One region of the Neobacillus pocheonensis genome, then DNA from elsewhere that is predicted to be linked to it. Evidence: riboswitches for the same ligand, from Rfam matches in the RefSeq annotation. Region 1 holds a riboswitch; the other holds the start of a gene.

The links. Region 1 has a riboswitch for FMN ahead of ribE (riboflavin synthase). Riboswitches for the same ligand answer to the same signal wherever they lie in the genome.
Region 2: linked by a shared signal. The riboswitch ahead of ABES02_RS25545 (ECF transporter S component) and the one ahead of ribE (riboflavin synthase) in region 1 are both predicted to bind FMN.

What each region holds. Positions count from the first base shown of each region.
Region 1 is NZ_JBCNAD010000048.1:29,066-37,376, reverse strand. It holds gene qoxA (cytochrome aa3 quinol oxidase subunit II) at 1-98, opposite strand, end outside; gene ABES02_RS24820 (iron-sulfur cluster assembly accessory protein) at 480-785, shown strand; gene ABES02_RS24815 (ABC transporter ATP-binding protein) at 1,101-2,816, shown strand; gene ABES02_RS24810 (Cof-type HAD-IIB family hydrolase) at 2,913-3,647, shown strand; gene ABES02_RS24805 (cold-shock protein) at 3,764-3,964, shown strand; gene ABES02_RS24800 (hypothetical protein) at 4,030-4,221, opposite strand; gene ABES02_RS24795 (CBO0543 family protein) at 4,417-4,941, shown strand; gene ABES02_RS24790 (GyrI-like domain-containing protein) at 5,086-5,550, shown strand; FMN riboswitch at 5,644-5,789, shown strand; gene ribE (riboflavin synthase) at 5,913-6,572, shown strand; gene ABES02_RS24780 (bifunctional 3,4-dihydroxy-2-butanone-4-phosphate synthase/GTP cyclohydrolase II) at 6,585-7,778, shown strand; gene ribH (6,7-dimethyl-8-ribityllumazine synthase) at 7,816-8,286, shown strand.
Region 2 is NZ_JBCNAD010000058.1:21,161-29,471, reverse strand. It holds gene sigX (RNA polymerase sigma factor SigX) at 1-161, shown strand, start outside; gene ABES02_RS25555 (hypothetical protein) at 136-1,317, shown strand; gene ABES02_RS25550 (peptidoglycan DD-metalloendopeptidase family protein) at 1,668-2,387, shown strand; FMN riboswitch at 2,491-2,622, shown strand; gene ABES02_RS25545 (ECF transporter S component) at 2,789-3,355, shown strand; gene ABES02_RS25540 (ferredoxin) at 3,473-3,721, opposite strand; gene ABES02_RS25535 (helix-turn-helix domain-containing protein) at 3,968-5,014, shown strand; gene ABES02_RS25530 (RecQ family ATP-dependent DNA helicase) at 5,005-6,507, shown strand; gene ABES02_RS25525 (CPBP family intramembrane glutamic endopeptidase) at 6,504-7,109, shown strand; gene ABES02_RS25520 (LysM peptidoglycan-binding domain-containing protein) at 7,106-7,795, shown strand; gene ABES02_RS25515 (YpbF family protein) at 8,057-8,311, shown strand, end outside.

The DNA.
Region 1 (8,311 bases):
CCTTTTGGGTCAAAGACAACCATTTTGCTGTTACAGCCGCTTAAAAGTAATACAGGCAGGAATGCTAGAAGTGGGATTAAATAACCCTTTTTAAACATTTTAAAGCTCCTCTCAGGCAAATTGTTCATTTTTCCACAATGTCTTCGTGAATTCATTCACAAACTTCAATAGGATAACGCGATTTTTTCAAAAATACAAGTATTACCTCAAATTAAATTTATTATCATCTAATATTAATTTGTGGTGTTCACTACTTCTCCACAATATTAACAATTCGTCTATAAGGTTTATATAGGTTTTTGAAAAAAGTTGTGACAAATTTGTTAAGGATTTAAAATACTAAATAGGGAATTGCTTGGAATTTAATTGTCACAAGCCATTGGACACGATAATTTCGTGGGATTTTCACTTGAAAATTGTCTATTTTAGTATATTAATGGGATAATGTAAATGACTACATAGAAAGAGGAGAGCATTGAATGAAAGTCAAAATTAATCGAATTGCCGCAAAAGCTTTGAAAAAAATGTTAGCCGAGGAAAATGCAGAGGGTAAAATGTTTCGTATTTACGTCACCAGTATTCATGGGGACCACGCACATTATGATTTGATGATGGATACACCGACCGATAATGATGAAGTGGTTAAAACCGACAAGGATATTGATTTTATTCTTGATAAAAACGATGAGAACTTGGATGGAATATGGATTCAATACTTCCAAGTCCCGAAAGAGGAATGGGTTATTACCAACCCTTCTAAAGGCAGTCATCACCATCATCACTAAAATTGAAGAACACTTGGATGTATCCAGGTGTTTTTTTTATTATGCTTATTTTCAAAAAACTTGAAATTGTGCATATATTTTTCATATAATCCTATTATTGCTACTTTATATAAAGGCTCTGTGAAACTTGGTTGTTGATTTGCGCTCCAGGCGCGAGCGGTTCGCGGGCGTGCAGGGGAGCCTCCTCGTCACTTCGCTCCTGCGGGGTCTCCCCTGCCCCGTACTCCCGCAGGAGTCTTCGCGCCTTCCGCTCCAATCAACAGTGTTAAAAATCAACAATGTCATTTAACTGAGCCTAGATAAAAGGAGAATGATATGATTCGGCGGTTCTTTTCTTATTATTTACCTCACAAAAAGCTATTTATCTTAGACTTCAGCAGTGCAGTGGTGGTTGCCATGCTTGAATTAGCTTTTCCACTGGCGGTGAAGTGGTTTATTGATGTTCTTTTGCCAGGAGGTGAATGGCCAGCTATTGTTTCTGTAAGCATTGGACTGTTCCTTGTATATTTATTAAGCACTTTTCTGCAATTTGTAGTCAATTATTGGGGACATAAGCTTGGGATCAATATTGAAACCGATATGAGACAAGAACTGTTTGAGCATGTGCAAAAACAGTCGTTTCGCTTTTTTGACAATACGAAAACCGGTCATATTATGAGCCGGATTACGAACGATTTATTTGATCTTGGGGAACTTGCCCATCATGGGCCTGAAGATGTCTTTATTGCGGTGATGACATTCATCGGAGCATTTTGGATCATGCTTACCATAAACGTAAAACTGGCGCTAGTTGCAATTTTGGTACTACCATTATTAATTGTCTTGGTAGTTGTTTGTAATTTAAAAATGAATAAAGCATGGGGACAAATGTATTCGAGCATTGCGGATGTTAACGCCCGAGTTGAGGATAGTGTTTCTGGGAGCCGAGTGGTCCAATCCTTTACAAATGAAGAATTTGAGATTGCTAGATTTAGAAAAAATAACCACAAATTCCGTGAAGCGAAGCTTGGTGGATACCGTGTTATGTCCTTCAGTATTTCCGGCATTTACATGATGACAAGACTTATTACAATCATCGTTTTAGTGTACGGTGCGTGGCTTAGTTTTTCAGGTCAACTTTCATATGGGGAATTAGTTGGATTTGTCCTTTATGTGAATGTACTTTTCAAACCAATCGATAAAATCAGTGCCATTATGGAATTGTATCCAAAAGGGATGGCTGGATTTAAACGGTTTATCGAGTTAATCGATGCGGAGCCGGATGTCAAGGATACGGAACAAGCCGTGGAAGTTGCTTCCCTTAAAGGAAATATTATTTTTAATGACGTGACTTTTCGCTATGACAAGCATAAATCGGTGCTAGAAAAAATTAACCTCGATATTCATGCTGGTGAAACAGTAGCGTTTGTCGGCCCGTCGGGTGCTGGGAAGACGACGATTTGCTCATTGATTCCTCGGTTCTATGATGTAAACGAAGGCGGAATTTTCATCGATGGGATTAATATTCGTGATATGACGAAAAAGTCATTACGTGCGCAAATTGGAATGGTTCAACAGGATGTGTTCTTATTTACAGGAACACTTCGTGAGAATATAGCCTATGGGAAACAAGATGCTTCGAATGATGAAATTGCCGAAGCAGCCCGCCGTGCCCATCTTGAAAAGTTTATTGCCTCATTACCGGATGGTTATGAAACACAAATTGGTGAAAGAGGTCTTAAGCTTTCCGGCGGTCAAAAACAACGTATTGCAATTGCCAGGATGTTTTTGAAAAATCCACCCATTTTAATATTGGATGAAGCAACCTCCGCGCTTGATACCGAGACTGAATTGGTCATTCAAGAAGCCTTGACTGAACTTGCCCGGAATCGAACCACTCTTATTATTGCTCACAGGCTGGCCACCATTCGGAATTCTGACCGAATTATCGTCGTTACAGAAGAAGGAATTGCTGAAGATGGCCGTCATGATGAACTGATTGAGCAAGGCGGTATTTTTGCCAATCTCCATCGTGTCCAATACCAGCAATAAACAAAAGCTGCGATGTAGTCGCAGTTTTTTGATTTTTTTTCCTAAAAAGTGTTTACTTAAAAATAAACCCAATTGAAAGGAGATACTTACTTTACAATGGATATTGATATTAAACTGATTGCACTCGATATGGACGGAACCCTTTTAAATGATAAAGGAAAAATATCAGATGAAAACCGAGAGGCAATTAAAGAAGCGCAAGAAAAAGGTGTAATTGTTGTGTTAAGCACTGGACGATCACTACTAACCAGCCGTGAACATGCAGATTCACTTGAACTCACATCTTATTTAGTTACCGTAAATGGAAGTGAAATATGGGACGAAAATCGGGAATTAGTGGAAAGAAATCTTGTGAAATCGGAGCTCATCGAGTGGATGTGGGAGCTTTCAAAACAACATAAGACAAAATTTTGGGCAATCAGCACGGAACGCAATTGGCACGATGAATTGCCTGAGGATCTACATACGAAAGAATGGCTTAAATTTGGCTTTAATATTGATGATGATGATACAAGAGAGCTCATTAAAAAAGAATTACAGGCAAAAGGCGAATTTGAATTGAGTAATTCAACCTTAAAGAATATCGAAGTAAATGCAGTAGGAATAAATAAAGCTAAAGGGCTTAAAATTGTTTGTGAGCGTTTAGGCATTAAAATGAAACAAGTCATGGCAGTTGGAGATAGTCTTAATGATTTAGCGATGATTACCGAGGCGGGTCTTGGTGTGGCAATGGGAAATGCCCAGGATACATTGAAGGAGGCTGCCGACTGGATTACCGCTACAAACCAAGAAGATGGAGTGGCCAAAGCTATACGTAAATGGGTCCATTAAAATTTAAAAAAATTTCTAAAAGGCTGGTATAGGAAGAAAAAGGTTTGGTAAAAATAATCAAGCAAGTATATTTTGCAAAATTATGTTATGGCTACATGCTAGGAGGCTACAAAGAAATGGAAACAGGTAAAGTTAAATGGTTTAACGGTGAAAAAGGTTTTGGATTCATTGAGCGCGATGGCGGAGATGATGTATTCGTTCATTTCTCAGCGATTCAAGGTGAGGGTTACAAAACCTTAGATGAAGGTCAAGAGGTTACGTTTGAAATCGAAAATGGACAACGTGGACCACAAGCGGTAAACGTCCGTAAATCATAAGTGACATGAAAAAACAGACCCAGGTTATTCCTGGGTCTGTTTTTCTTTTACCAATTTGTCTTTTATTAGACGCCCATTTTCCTGCGTGAATTGCTAACTTTTTTCGTTTGCTGGCTACTTAGTTTTTTCGTTGCTTGAGAGCCATTCATATTCGTATTTCCGGCGGCTGCTTTGTTCTTTTTGTTCTCCAACTGTTGTTTCATGGCTTCCTGTAAGCTAATTTTCTTTTTTGGTGTTTCTTGATTGGATTCAGACATAATTGCCTCCTATTAATGGTGATAAATACAGTATAATCTATTTTTTCATATATTAAAAATTCAACTTTACAATTTTTGTGGTTGAAGTTGGAAATTAATGATCAGAGGAATTTGTGTTCCTCTGTTTTTTTTTATTTAATATTTTCCAATAGATTGGAAAAAATATGGATAATTAGCGAGAGAAGGAGCAACCATGTGAATCTGAATGTGATGTATGGAGCCATTTTTATTTTTTCAGCGATTAAATGGGGGGATTGGAAAAATTGGAGTGCTTATTACCCTACATTTCTTTTCCTGATGGTTGGGGATTTAGTGTATCAGTTTTTATTCTTTAAGCATAGCATGTGGGAATACGTGCCAATTGGAAGCGATAAATTATGGGCAAAACACACTCATATCGCTTTTTTAGTTATGTTAATAAAATATCCTGTGACCATTAGCATTTTTCTAGGTCATATGCCTAAGGCGGCTTGGAAAAAAATTCTTCATATATCAGTGTGGACGCTTGTTTATACCATTAACGAATTCACTGATTTGAAATTGGGAGCGATGGTTCATAAAAATGGCTGGAATTTAGGCTGGTCTACTTTTTTTAGCTTTGTTATGTTCTCTGTTTTAGCCGTTCATTATTGGAAACCCTGGCTGGCATGGATTCTTTCGGCTATCTATGCTACGTTCCTATGGAATGTTTTTAATATTTCTCAAGATATATTGAAATAATTTATTGTTAAAACAACCTATTATTTTGGTTGTTTTTTAATTGGTAATTTTTAAAAAATATTATATTAGTCGAATTATTTCAGAAGGAATTTGAGTGATAAATTTAGAATATTAGTAATATGATGTTTTAAAGGGGGGATAAGCTTGGGTATCCAAGTCGTAGAAAAAGAGGAACTGAAAGTGGTTGGGATTTCTTGGAATGGCACATACTCTGAAACACATAACATTCCAAATCTTTTTAAGGTAATGGAGAATCGATTAAGTGAGATATCCCATCAGACAGAGGAGCCAGTATTCATTGCTCCGTTTCATAGCAGGGAAACAGAGATTACCTACTATGTAACAAAACCTGTCGAAAAGATTGATGAAATTCCTGAAGGTATGGTTGGATTTACGATTCCAAGGAAAAATTATGTGGTCGGGACTCATAAGGGCAAACCTGAGGAAGTCGAAAATACATACCATCAACTGTTTTTATGGATGGAAGAGTACGGGTATGAACTGGATCATCATGCGTTAAGTTTGGAAGTCTACAAAGAAGAGCATAAACAGCAGAATGGTATTGGAAATCTACATTTTGATATCTATTTACCTGTAAAGACCTTTTGAAAATAAAAGGCCAATCCAGAATATTTCTGATAATAGGAGTGCTTTTCCTTTACTCTTGGATTAAAGTATACTACTATTAAAGGTATATTTTAATAATTCCTTCGGGGTAAGGTGAAATTCCTAACCGGCGGTGATGAAGCAATGCTTCTTAGTCCGTGACCCGATTAACGTTAAGTTAAGCGGTGGATCTGGTGAAATTCCAGGGCCGACAGTTAAAGTCTGGATGGGAGAAGGAAAAAACAGGATTATGAATAGGGTGAAATCTGCCTAATTCTAAGCCTTACTTTCCTATTGTCATTAAAGTGACCCTGAAGCGATTAACTTCAGGGTCTTTTTTATTCCTTTATAAAGGAGAAGTCGTTATGTTTACCGGAATCGTTGAAGAAATAGGGACAATTTCGAATATCCAGCGGACGGGTGAGTCCTTTGTTCTTACCATTGAGTCGAGAAGAATCCTTGAGGACGTCCATCTTGGTGACAGTATTGCGGTTAACGGGGTGTGCCTTACTGTAACCTCTTTTACTGGCAATCGCTTTACTGTTGACGTGATGCCAGAAACCGTTAAGGCATCGAGTTTAAATATGGTAAAACGTGGTTCAAAGGTCAACCTTGAAAGGGCAATGGCCGCGGGAGGAAGGTTTGGAGGTCATTTTGTTTCAGGTCATATCGATGGAACGGGGATTATCAAGAGCAAGAAAGCCATTGAAAATGCTGTTTATTATGAAATTGAGGCTGACCATGAATTAATGAGATACGTGATTGTAAAAGGGTCAATAGCCATTGACGGGACAAGTCTTACCGTCTTTGCAGTTTCCGAGAATGGTTTTACATTATCCTTAATCCCTCATACTCTAGGTGAATCCATTTTGGGGCAAAAAGGGTCAGGGGATATTGTTAACTTGGAATGCGACATGATTGGGAAGTATGTGGGACACTTTATTAATGGAATGAAAAATAATAAGCAGCAAAAAAGTAGTGAGGGAATCACTGCAAAATATTTGGAAGAAAACGGGTTTTTCTAGGAGGGATTTGCCGTGTTTGATACGATAGAAGCAGCTTTATCCGATTTAAAAGAAGGTAAGGTTATTATTGTTTGTGATGACGAGGATCGGGAAAATGAAGGGGATTTTATTTCTCTCGCTGAATACGCAACACCGGACGTCATTAATCTTATGGCTACTCATGGTAGAGGACTCATCTGCGTTCCAATCGAAGAAGAGATAGCGCAAAAGCTAGAGTTATTTCCGATGGTTTCAAAAAACACGGACCCACATGGCACCGCCTTTACGGTAAGCGTTGATCACAAATTTTCAACTACTGGTATTTCGGCATTTGAGCGTTCAGCAACTGTCCTTAGTATGCTGGATCCAGAATCAAAACCTGCTGATTTTAAACGGCCGGGACATATTTTTCCACTCATCGCTAAAAAGGGCGGAGTCCTCAGGAGAACAGGCCATACAGAAGCGGCAGTTGATCTTGCGAGACTTTGCGGCGCAAAACCGGCCGGAGTCATTTGCGAAATTATGAATGAGGACGGAACGATGGCGCGCGTGCCGCAGCTTCGGAAAATTGCCGATCAACTTAACGTGAAAATGATTACAATCAAAGACTTAATTGAATACCGAAACAAAAAAGATAATCTAATTAACCGTGAAGTTGAAATTAGTTTGCCTACGGAATATGGTGACTTTAGGGCGGTCGGTTACACAAATGTCATCGATCATAGAGAGCATATTGCGTTAGTCAAGGGTCAAATTGACCCTGAAAAACCTGTCCTAGTTCGAGTGCATTCAGAGTGCTTGACTGGGGATGTTTTCGGATCCTACCGCTGTGACTGCGGACCACAGTTGCATGCGGCATTAAGTCAAATTGAACAAGCTGGAAATGGGGTTCTTTTGTACATGCGTCAGGAAGGCCGAGGAATTGGCTTACTTAATAAACTTAAAGCCTATAAACTTCAAGAAGAAGGCTATGATACAGTTGAGGCAAATGAAAAACTAGGCTTTGACGCTGATTTACGTGAATATGGCATCGGGGCACAAATTTTAAGAGATCTCGGAATTAGAAAAATGAAGCTGTTAACGAATAACCCCCGTAAAATAAAAGGGCTAAAAGGTTATGACCTTGAGGTTGTTGAAAGAGTTCCACTGCAAATGGAAATGAGAAAAGAAAATGCTCAGTATTTAAAAACAAAGCATGATAAACTGGGGCATCTTTTTCATTTTTAAAGAGCAGAAATAAAAATAAATCATTGGAGGAATTAGCATGGGACATATGTTTGAAGGAAATTTAGTCGGATCAGGATTGAAAATTGGAATCGTTGTCGGACGGTTTAATGAGTTTATTACCAGTAAATTATTAAGTGGAGCACAAGATGCATTAAAACGTCATGGTGTCAGCGAATCTGATGTAGACGTAGCTTGGGTCCCAGGAGCATTCGAGATTCCGTTAATTGCTAAAAAAATGGCGGCAAGCAAAAAATATGATGCGGTTATCACACTAGGTACCGTTATTCGCGGTTCTACTCCACATTTTGACTATGTTTGTAATGAAGTGGCAAAGGGTGTTTCGCGTATAACTTTAGATAGCGGCATTCCAGTTATTTTTGGCGTATTAACAACCGATTCGATTGAACAAGCTATTGAACGAGCTGGTACAAAGGCTGGCAATAAAGGCTGGGAAGCGGCTGCTGGAGCTATTGAGATGGCTAATTTATGCAGAACAATTGAAGCATAAATTACCATTTTCATGGTGATTAATT
Region 2 (8,311 bases), on a different contig from region 1:
TACAAGATTTATCCATTGCTGAAACTGCAAATGCCTTAGGGTGGACCGAAAGTAAAGTAAAAACAACTCAGCATCGATCATTGAAAGTTTTAAAGAAGCATATGGAAACGTTTTATGAAAAGGAGGGATTAAGTCGTGAAAAAGTCAGAGTGGAGCGATAAGCAGCTCGAGGAATTATTAAGGCAAATGCCAAAAATACAAGATCATCGCGATCCTCGTGACATTTACCAGAATCTTTCTATAAAAAAGCGCAAATCGATATCATGGTTATTACCTGGTATCGCTACTGCAGCAGCCTTGCTTCTTTTTCTTATATTAGTGCCTAATTTAATGAATCGAACAAATTATTCCTTTGATAATGCTCAGGAAAAAAAGTCTATGGAGCAAGCGGAAAGTAAAAAAGATGCAGGCATTGCAATGGATAAAACTAATACCTCCCAAAAGGAGAAGGTGTTTTCAGGTACAGCAAAGGCAGAGCTTATGAGAACGGAAAGCTTAAAATCTGCCGTCTATGACGATGAAGTGGGCAATGGTAAGGTGCTAACTTACTGGATACCCGACCAGCAGGCTCAGATTCTCATACCTGTTTCCACTATCGTTCCAAACGCAAACGACAAATCTTGGATCTCGGTTTTTGCTGAAAAAATGGCTAATCTAAAAGAAACTGAATGGGGCTTAAGTGATTTCTATCCGCTGAATGCGACATTTCAGCTCGATAAAAATAATAATAGTGTCATTGTTGACCTGCCTTCGAACCACTTATACGGACAAGGATCGGCTACTGAAACAAACTTTATAAATGTCTTACAAAAAGATATTGCATCAAATAGTAATATTAAAAAGATAAAGTTTACAACAAATGGTCAACCAGGCATTGAATTAGGTAATTACGGAAGACAACAAGAACATAATATTGTTATCGATAAGAATCATGCTTTCCTGTTTTATTATCCTGCTGGCAGTAAATTGCCATATTTAACTCCATCCAAGAATACCTATAAGGATTTCGGCACTGCTTTGGAAGCGATGAAGTCGGACCAACCTGAATTTGGATTGAAAAGTTCTTTAATACCCTCATTGAAGATTTATGATATGACAATTTCGGATAAAACCTTATTTATTTCTATTAAAAGTGATTCATCTTTAAAGGATAATCAACTCACTTTATACTCTTTTGAGGCATTGATGCTGACTGCGAAAGATTTTGGAGTTGAAAAGGTTATCGTAAAGAATTCTCCTTTAAGTCATATAGGCCCATTTGATTTATCTAAGGAAATTAAGGTGCCAATCGCTCCTAATATGCGCGACATCCAATAAAAATGAAATCAACCACTAGCGGGTTGATTTTTTTATTTAAGCTATTTTCGCAAAGATTGTTGTTTTCCGAATAAGTTTATCAACCCGTATAACTAGAAGCCTCGTGGCATCTTTTCGTAAGAACATTTGCGAAAATTGCCTAGAAACTTAGTAAATAAACCTTATTAAGTTTCAGAAACAACAAAGCTTACGAAAAGAGCCTTTATTTATGAATAAAATAGTGACTGTCTCCAAATTATAACAAGTATGCTCAAGCTCAACTGCCGTAAAAAGTCCCTAAGTTCTAAACTAGAACCTGGGAACATATGGTTTGGAGGAGAGTAGAAGAATTAAGGAGGAAAAGTATTAAAATGCGTGATTACATAAAGAGGTTTTTAATTGCCATTATTATGGCGCTTTGTGTGAGTTTATTGTTTTTAGGTGGAAAACATTCACAAGCTGCAGGTTTGAACGAAATGAAGGAACATTGGATTTGGCCAGCGGATGGAGTTATCTCTGATACATACGGAACAAGACAAGGAAAACATAAAGGCATTGACATTGCTGGGAAAATGGAAACACCAATACTTGCAGTGGATGATGGGGTTGTAATCAAATCTTATTTTTCGAATACATACGGAAATGTAGTGTTTATAATACATCCAAGTAGGATTGTAACAGTTTATGCGCATTTAAATAGGCGTAATGTTTTTGTTGGCCAAAATATAAAGCAAGGTGATGTCCTAGGCAAAATGGGGAAAACCGGACAAGCCACTGGAATCCATCTTCATTTTGAAACCCATGAGTTAGAGTGGAGATATGATAAGAAATATGCCATCAATCCAGAGAGGCTTTTAGGAAAAGCAGATGTGGGGGAAACGGTTCAAGGTGGAATTGCCAGCATGGGCAGGGGGGTTTTAGAGGCAAGCACACATGCAAAACCGGTGATAACTGAACAGTATGTTGTGAAACAAGGGGATACATTGTTTTCAATCTCTAAAAAAAATAATGTTTCTGTGGATAGAATAAAGCAAATCAACCATTTACGGTCAGATATGATTAGACCGAAACAAATATTAATAATTGAATAAGTAGCTATTTGACCCGTAACTTTTTTCGTTTACGGGTTTTGTAATTTTTATCACTTAACAAAATACCATTTCTCAAGTATAATAATTTTATAATTTCATATCGATCTATCTTCGGGGCAGGGTGAAATTCCCGATCGGCGGTATTAGAGTAATACTCTTAAGCCCGCGAGCCTTTTTGGCAGGATTTGGTGCGATTCCAAAGCCGACAGTATAGTCTGGATGGGAGAAGATAGAGGTTCTGCAAACATTCAAAAATAATTGTTTTTCGAGTGTTTATTAAGCATGCCTTTGTTCTCCCTCAAGTGATTTTACTTGGGGGATTTTTATATACAGGGCATCTGTTGCTGAACCTCTCTTCCTAACGTGATGGATCAAAAAAAGGAGAGAGGAAGTTGAAGAAAATGAAAAGAACAAACGTTAAAGCACTTGTATCAATTGGAATGCTGAGCAGTATAGCCTATTTATTAATGCTCATTTATTTTCCACTGCCACTATTCCCAAATTTCTTGTCTGTGGATTTCAGTGATATCCCAGCATTGATTGCAGCATTAATTTTTGGACCGATTGCAGGAATTGTAGTTGAGTTTCTCAAAAATGTACTTAATTATTTTGCGACAGGCAGTCCTTCAGGGATACCGGTAGGACATATCGCCAATTTTCTTTCAGGAATTATGTTTATCCTGCCTACCTATTTTGTATATAACAAGATAAAAACTAGAAAAGGCATGACAATAGCTTTAGTCTTCGGAACGATTACAATGGCAATTATGATGAGTATCTTAAATTACTTTATCATTTTACCAGCCTACACAGCTCTAATGGGTTTTCCAGATATGCGCAATGTGGTGGTGCCAGGTATCTTACCGTTTAATATTGTAAAAGGTGTCATGATGTCCGTCATCTTTATGTTGATGTTCATTAAGATGCAAGCATGGATTAATAAGTTGACAATCGTGAAAAACGCATAAATTGAAATAAAGGCAACCTGAGTGAAATCTGGTTGCCTTTATTTGTGAAAAATGTAAAAACCCTCACCTATCATTAGGCAAGGGCTAGTAGCTTAAGAATATATTTTTGACAAAATATTATTCAAATTTAGTTGGATTACCATCAAATGCCTCGTCAGCAACCTTAATGGAATCAGTAGGGCAGCCTTCAAATGCATCCATCATGTCATCGATTAATACATCTGGAATTTCAACGATACCTTCATTATCGTCAAGAGTTACGAATGCAATGCCTTCATCATCGTAATCGTAAATATCTGGTGCTGCTGCGCCACATGCGCCGCATGCGATGCATGTTTCCTTGTCAACAATTGTGTACTTTGCCATGAAAAAAAACCTCCCAGTAATATAACAAAAATTATTCCATAGTATATGGAAACGCATTACTCATATCTATTGTAAAACTGTATGAGTAACTTTTCAATAGAAAAATCGTTTTAAATAAATCGGTTTGCATTTTTTGTCTCTACCAACACTTTTACATTTTGGAACAACATGTTTCGACGTTTCATGTTAAAATAAGAAAGAAAAATAGGAACATTGTCGATACCTTTTGAAAAAGTGGTGGGTGGGATGAATCATTTTGAATCAATTCTTCTATATTGTTTAAAGAAATTGAATAATGAAAGGACAATATATTCCATTTTTCATCTATTAAATGGAAAAAAATCATCCCAAACTATCCAAGACGCTCATTTATTTTCACTTAAAAAATTCTTTGGAATTTACGATACTCTAACTCGTGAATCCTTTGAAAATAAAATTGATACTATGTTAGAAAAACAGTGGATTAACAATTCCGGAGAGCACCGATTTATTATTACTCCTAGTGGAGAGCTATATTTAAATAACAATCAATTGCCTCAATATCTTAATGGTTGGAGCTATCACCTGTTTACTACTTTATTTTGGGAAAGGTTATCATTATTAATACAGGTTGCTTCGAATTTTGTGTATCAAGAAACCAAATATAGCCCCATTCAGAAAAGCAAGGATGTTCATATATGGTTAAAATCGTTATTAAAGGTTATCCAAGTACCGAGACAAACAATAGGTAAAAGAGTATATTCCGAGCTAGTTGAATGTTTTACTGGTGCTAATGATATTGATCCATCGGTCATCATCTTTAGATTAACAGGTTTTCAACAAATTGGTCTGACTTCTAGTCAGACTGCTAAAAAGCTAAAAATGGATATTCATGATTATGATATTGAATTTGTTAATATCCTTCATTATTTAATTAATAAGATTAGCAGCGATACAATACAATATCCAATCCTATCGTCTCTTATCGACCATTTAGAACAAAGTAATGAATTAACGCTGTCCTCAAGGAAGACTTGGAATCTTTTTAATCAAGGTTATTCTCCTGAGGTGATTGCCGATAAAAGGAATTTAAAAATGAGTACTATTGAGGATCATTTTGTTGAGTTTGCCCTACACTTGGATGATTTTTCTATAGACGACTATGTGGATAGAAATTTACAGGAGATAATCCTGGAAGTTTCACGGCAATCTGATACTCGACAACTTAAGTTGATTCGGGACAAAGTGAATTCTGTTAGTTACTTTCAAATAAGGTTAGTGTTGGCGAAGTATGGTGATCGATCATGGAATTAGAAAAGCTTTTAAAAGAACATTTTGGTTATGAATCATTTAAAACCGGGCAAAAGGAAGTAATTTCATCCCTATTAGCAGGGCAGCATACCTTAGCCATGCTCCCAACTGGTACAGGGAAATCCTTGTGTTATCAACTTCCAGGACTTATCCTAAGCGGGCATGTCTTAATTATTTCTCCACTCCTTTCTTTGATGCAGGATCAAGTTGAGCAATTTAAGCGTTTTGGTGAAAAAAGAGTTGTTGCTTTGAACTCTTTTCTAACTCAAGAGGAAAAAAATGATGTGCTGCGCAAGTTAAATAAATTTAAGTTCATCTTTATATCACCGGAAATGTTGAAGGTTCCTTATATTTTACGAAAGTTGAGTGAGTTAACTATTTCGTTATTTGTAGTAGATGAAGCCCATTGTATTTCACAATGGGGATTTGATTTCCGCCCTGATTATTCCAAATTAGGAGATATTCGCCGAAAGTTAGGGGAACCTCTTACACTTGCTTTAACTGCAACAGCAACAAAACAAGTGAGACGGGACATCATTCAATCACTCGGTATTGACAATCTACGAAAAGTAGAATCCACTATTGATCGTCCGAATATTGCTTTAATGGTAGAAGAATTAACTGATTACCATGAAAAACAAAACCGAGTAATAGACCTTGTTTCAAAGTTGGAGAAACCAGGCATAATTTATTTTTCAAGTAAAAAATCAGCCGAACAAATGGCTTCTATCATTGCAGAAAAAGGAATTTGTCAGGCAATGGCCTATCACGGAGGTCAGGACCAAAATACAAGAGTCTTAATTCAACAGCAATTTATTCATGGTCAGCTTGACGTCATCTGTGCAACAAGTGCGTTTGGAATGGGTGTAAATAAAGAAAATATCCGATTTATCATTCACTATCACATGCCAATGCAAATTGAATCATATCTTCAGGAAATTGGCAGAGCTGGCCGTGATGGGAAGCAAAGTATTGCTATTTTACTCTACTCACCTGGGGACGAGCAGCTTCCCATCCAGTTGGCAATGGGAGAACTACCTGCTGACCAGCAAATTGATTGGCTATTCTCGAATATAGATAAGGAAAGTTCTCATATGGATGGAAAGCATCGTCTAAATAATCACTTAAAAGAGCTTGGAGGTTTTAATGAAATTCAGTGGCGGATAATGGAGGAAATGATTAATGATACACCCCAAGTCAGTCAAACAGAACTTCAAAAAACCATTAAGTTATTTGTGAAGAATAGACTAGCTGCAAAAATAAACAAAATTTTGCAAATGAAAACATTGGTTGAATTAAAATCGTGCAGAAGAGAATTTATTTTGCATTATTTTGATGATGAATTGTCAGATAAAGTTATTCCATGCTGCGACCAGTGTGGACTACAGCTGAGTGACTATCAATCTTATAGTAACCAACCAATAGAAATTAGAGCTAAAGAGTCATGGATGGACTACCTAGGGAAAATCTTATTGAAGAATGAGCTGAGAGAATGAAAAAGAAGTATAATGAACTGATAAAAAGCCTAACGGACAAAGAATTGCTTCTTCACCTCTATCTGACGCAAATCATACTTTTAGCTATTTCGTTTATTTTAGGGGTTATTCTATTTGATCAATTCGCCTATTTAAAGCAGTTACAATTAAACGACTTTAATATTATAATAATCGGTCTTCCAGCAGGTATAGCAATTGTTATAATCGACTTAATCTTAATGAGATATTTACCGCCCTCTTTTTATGATGATGGGGGATTAAATGAAAGAATATTTAAAAATAGAAACATTCTTCATATTCTCATGATTGCCGCCTTTGTTGCTTTTAGTGAGGAACTTTTATTTCGAGGAATCATTCAAACAAAAGTCGGGCTTTTATTAGCAAGTCTTATTTTTGCAATCGTTCATTATCGCTATCTTTTTAATTGGTTCTTATTTTTAAATATTGTCGTCCTAAGTTTTGTGATCGGTATGATTTATGAGTGGACTGATAATTTGGCAGTAACGATAATGATGCATTTTGTAATTGATTTTCTGTTAGGCATTTATATAAAATTTAGGCGTTCACCAGGTAATGTTGATGAGAAAGGAGTTTCCACGTGAATAAAGAGGAACCATATCGTGATCAAGCTGAGAGATTAAAACAGCGGATTCAAAAAATTAATGAAAAAATAGATGACACCGACCAGCTGCCGCCTAGGGAGCAGTTGCATCGACAGAAAAAGAAGAAAACAAAATGGAAGCTTAAATACCCGGTCATTCGTTTATTGGTTCTTTTCTTTATCCTTCTTCCTGTTATTATTTTTAGTGTTATATCATATTTGGATGGAAAGAAAATAAACAATACCGTAAAAACCTCAAATGATTCTGTCGGTTATGAAACTATTAATCTAGAAAAAAATGATAGTGAAGAAAAAGATAAACAGGTGGAAGAGGAGCAGGCAGTAGTAAATCAGGAAAATACCGAAACCACTAAACCTGAAGAAAATAGTGCACAAGTAAATTCTCCTGATCAAGGCTCTAGCGCGAATCAAAGAATATCCGATAATAAGGCAGGAGATAAGAATAGCCAGCCTGTTCAGGAAACAAAAAAGAGCCCATCACCCACTATTATTCCAAAAAAAAGTAGAATTGTTTATCATACAGTTCAGCCTAAGGAAACGTTATATCATATCGCAATGGAGTATTATCATTCACAAACAGGGATGGAGATTATTAAACAGGCTAATCATATTCAGGGTGATAGTATAAATGCAGGTCAAGTTTTAAAAATACCATTAAATAACTAACCGATCTTTTTTTAGATCATCGGATTGTCGAGAAATATTACTTTTCTCGGCAATTTTTCATTTTTATAAAAAGATTGTCCATGCGACTGGGCCTGTTGATTTCCGCTCCCCGGCACGCCCGCGGAAAGCGAAGCGCCTGGAGCGCAAATCAACAGACTAGTTGAAAATCCTATTTATTAATATTTTTAAAACCTTTTATTAAAAAAACATATTATTAAGGACAAGTTCATATTTATATACGGAGAAATGGAGGGTGATAATATGGATTCTCCAATCCAATTACTTGAAAATACGGATCAAGCCACTAAGCAGGCACTTGAAAATGTAAGGAAAAGAAAAGAAAAGTTTGACAGGTTCAAACGGCGTCATAAATTATCTATCTGGGGAACGATCATCTTAGCATCAAGCTTTTTCATTTATTTGTATGTTACAGTTGCCAGTGTTTATTCTTATTCATTTGCCGAGATGTTTTCTGCTTTTGTTAACGATTCTAGAAATTTTACTTTTTTAGTTTTC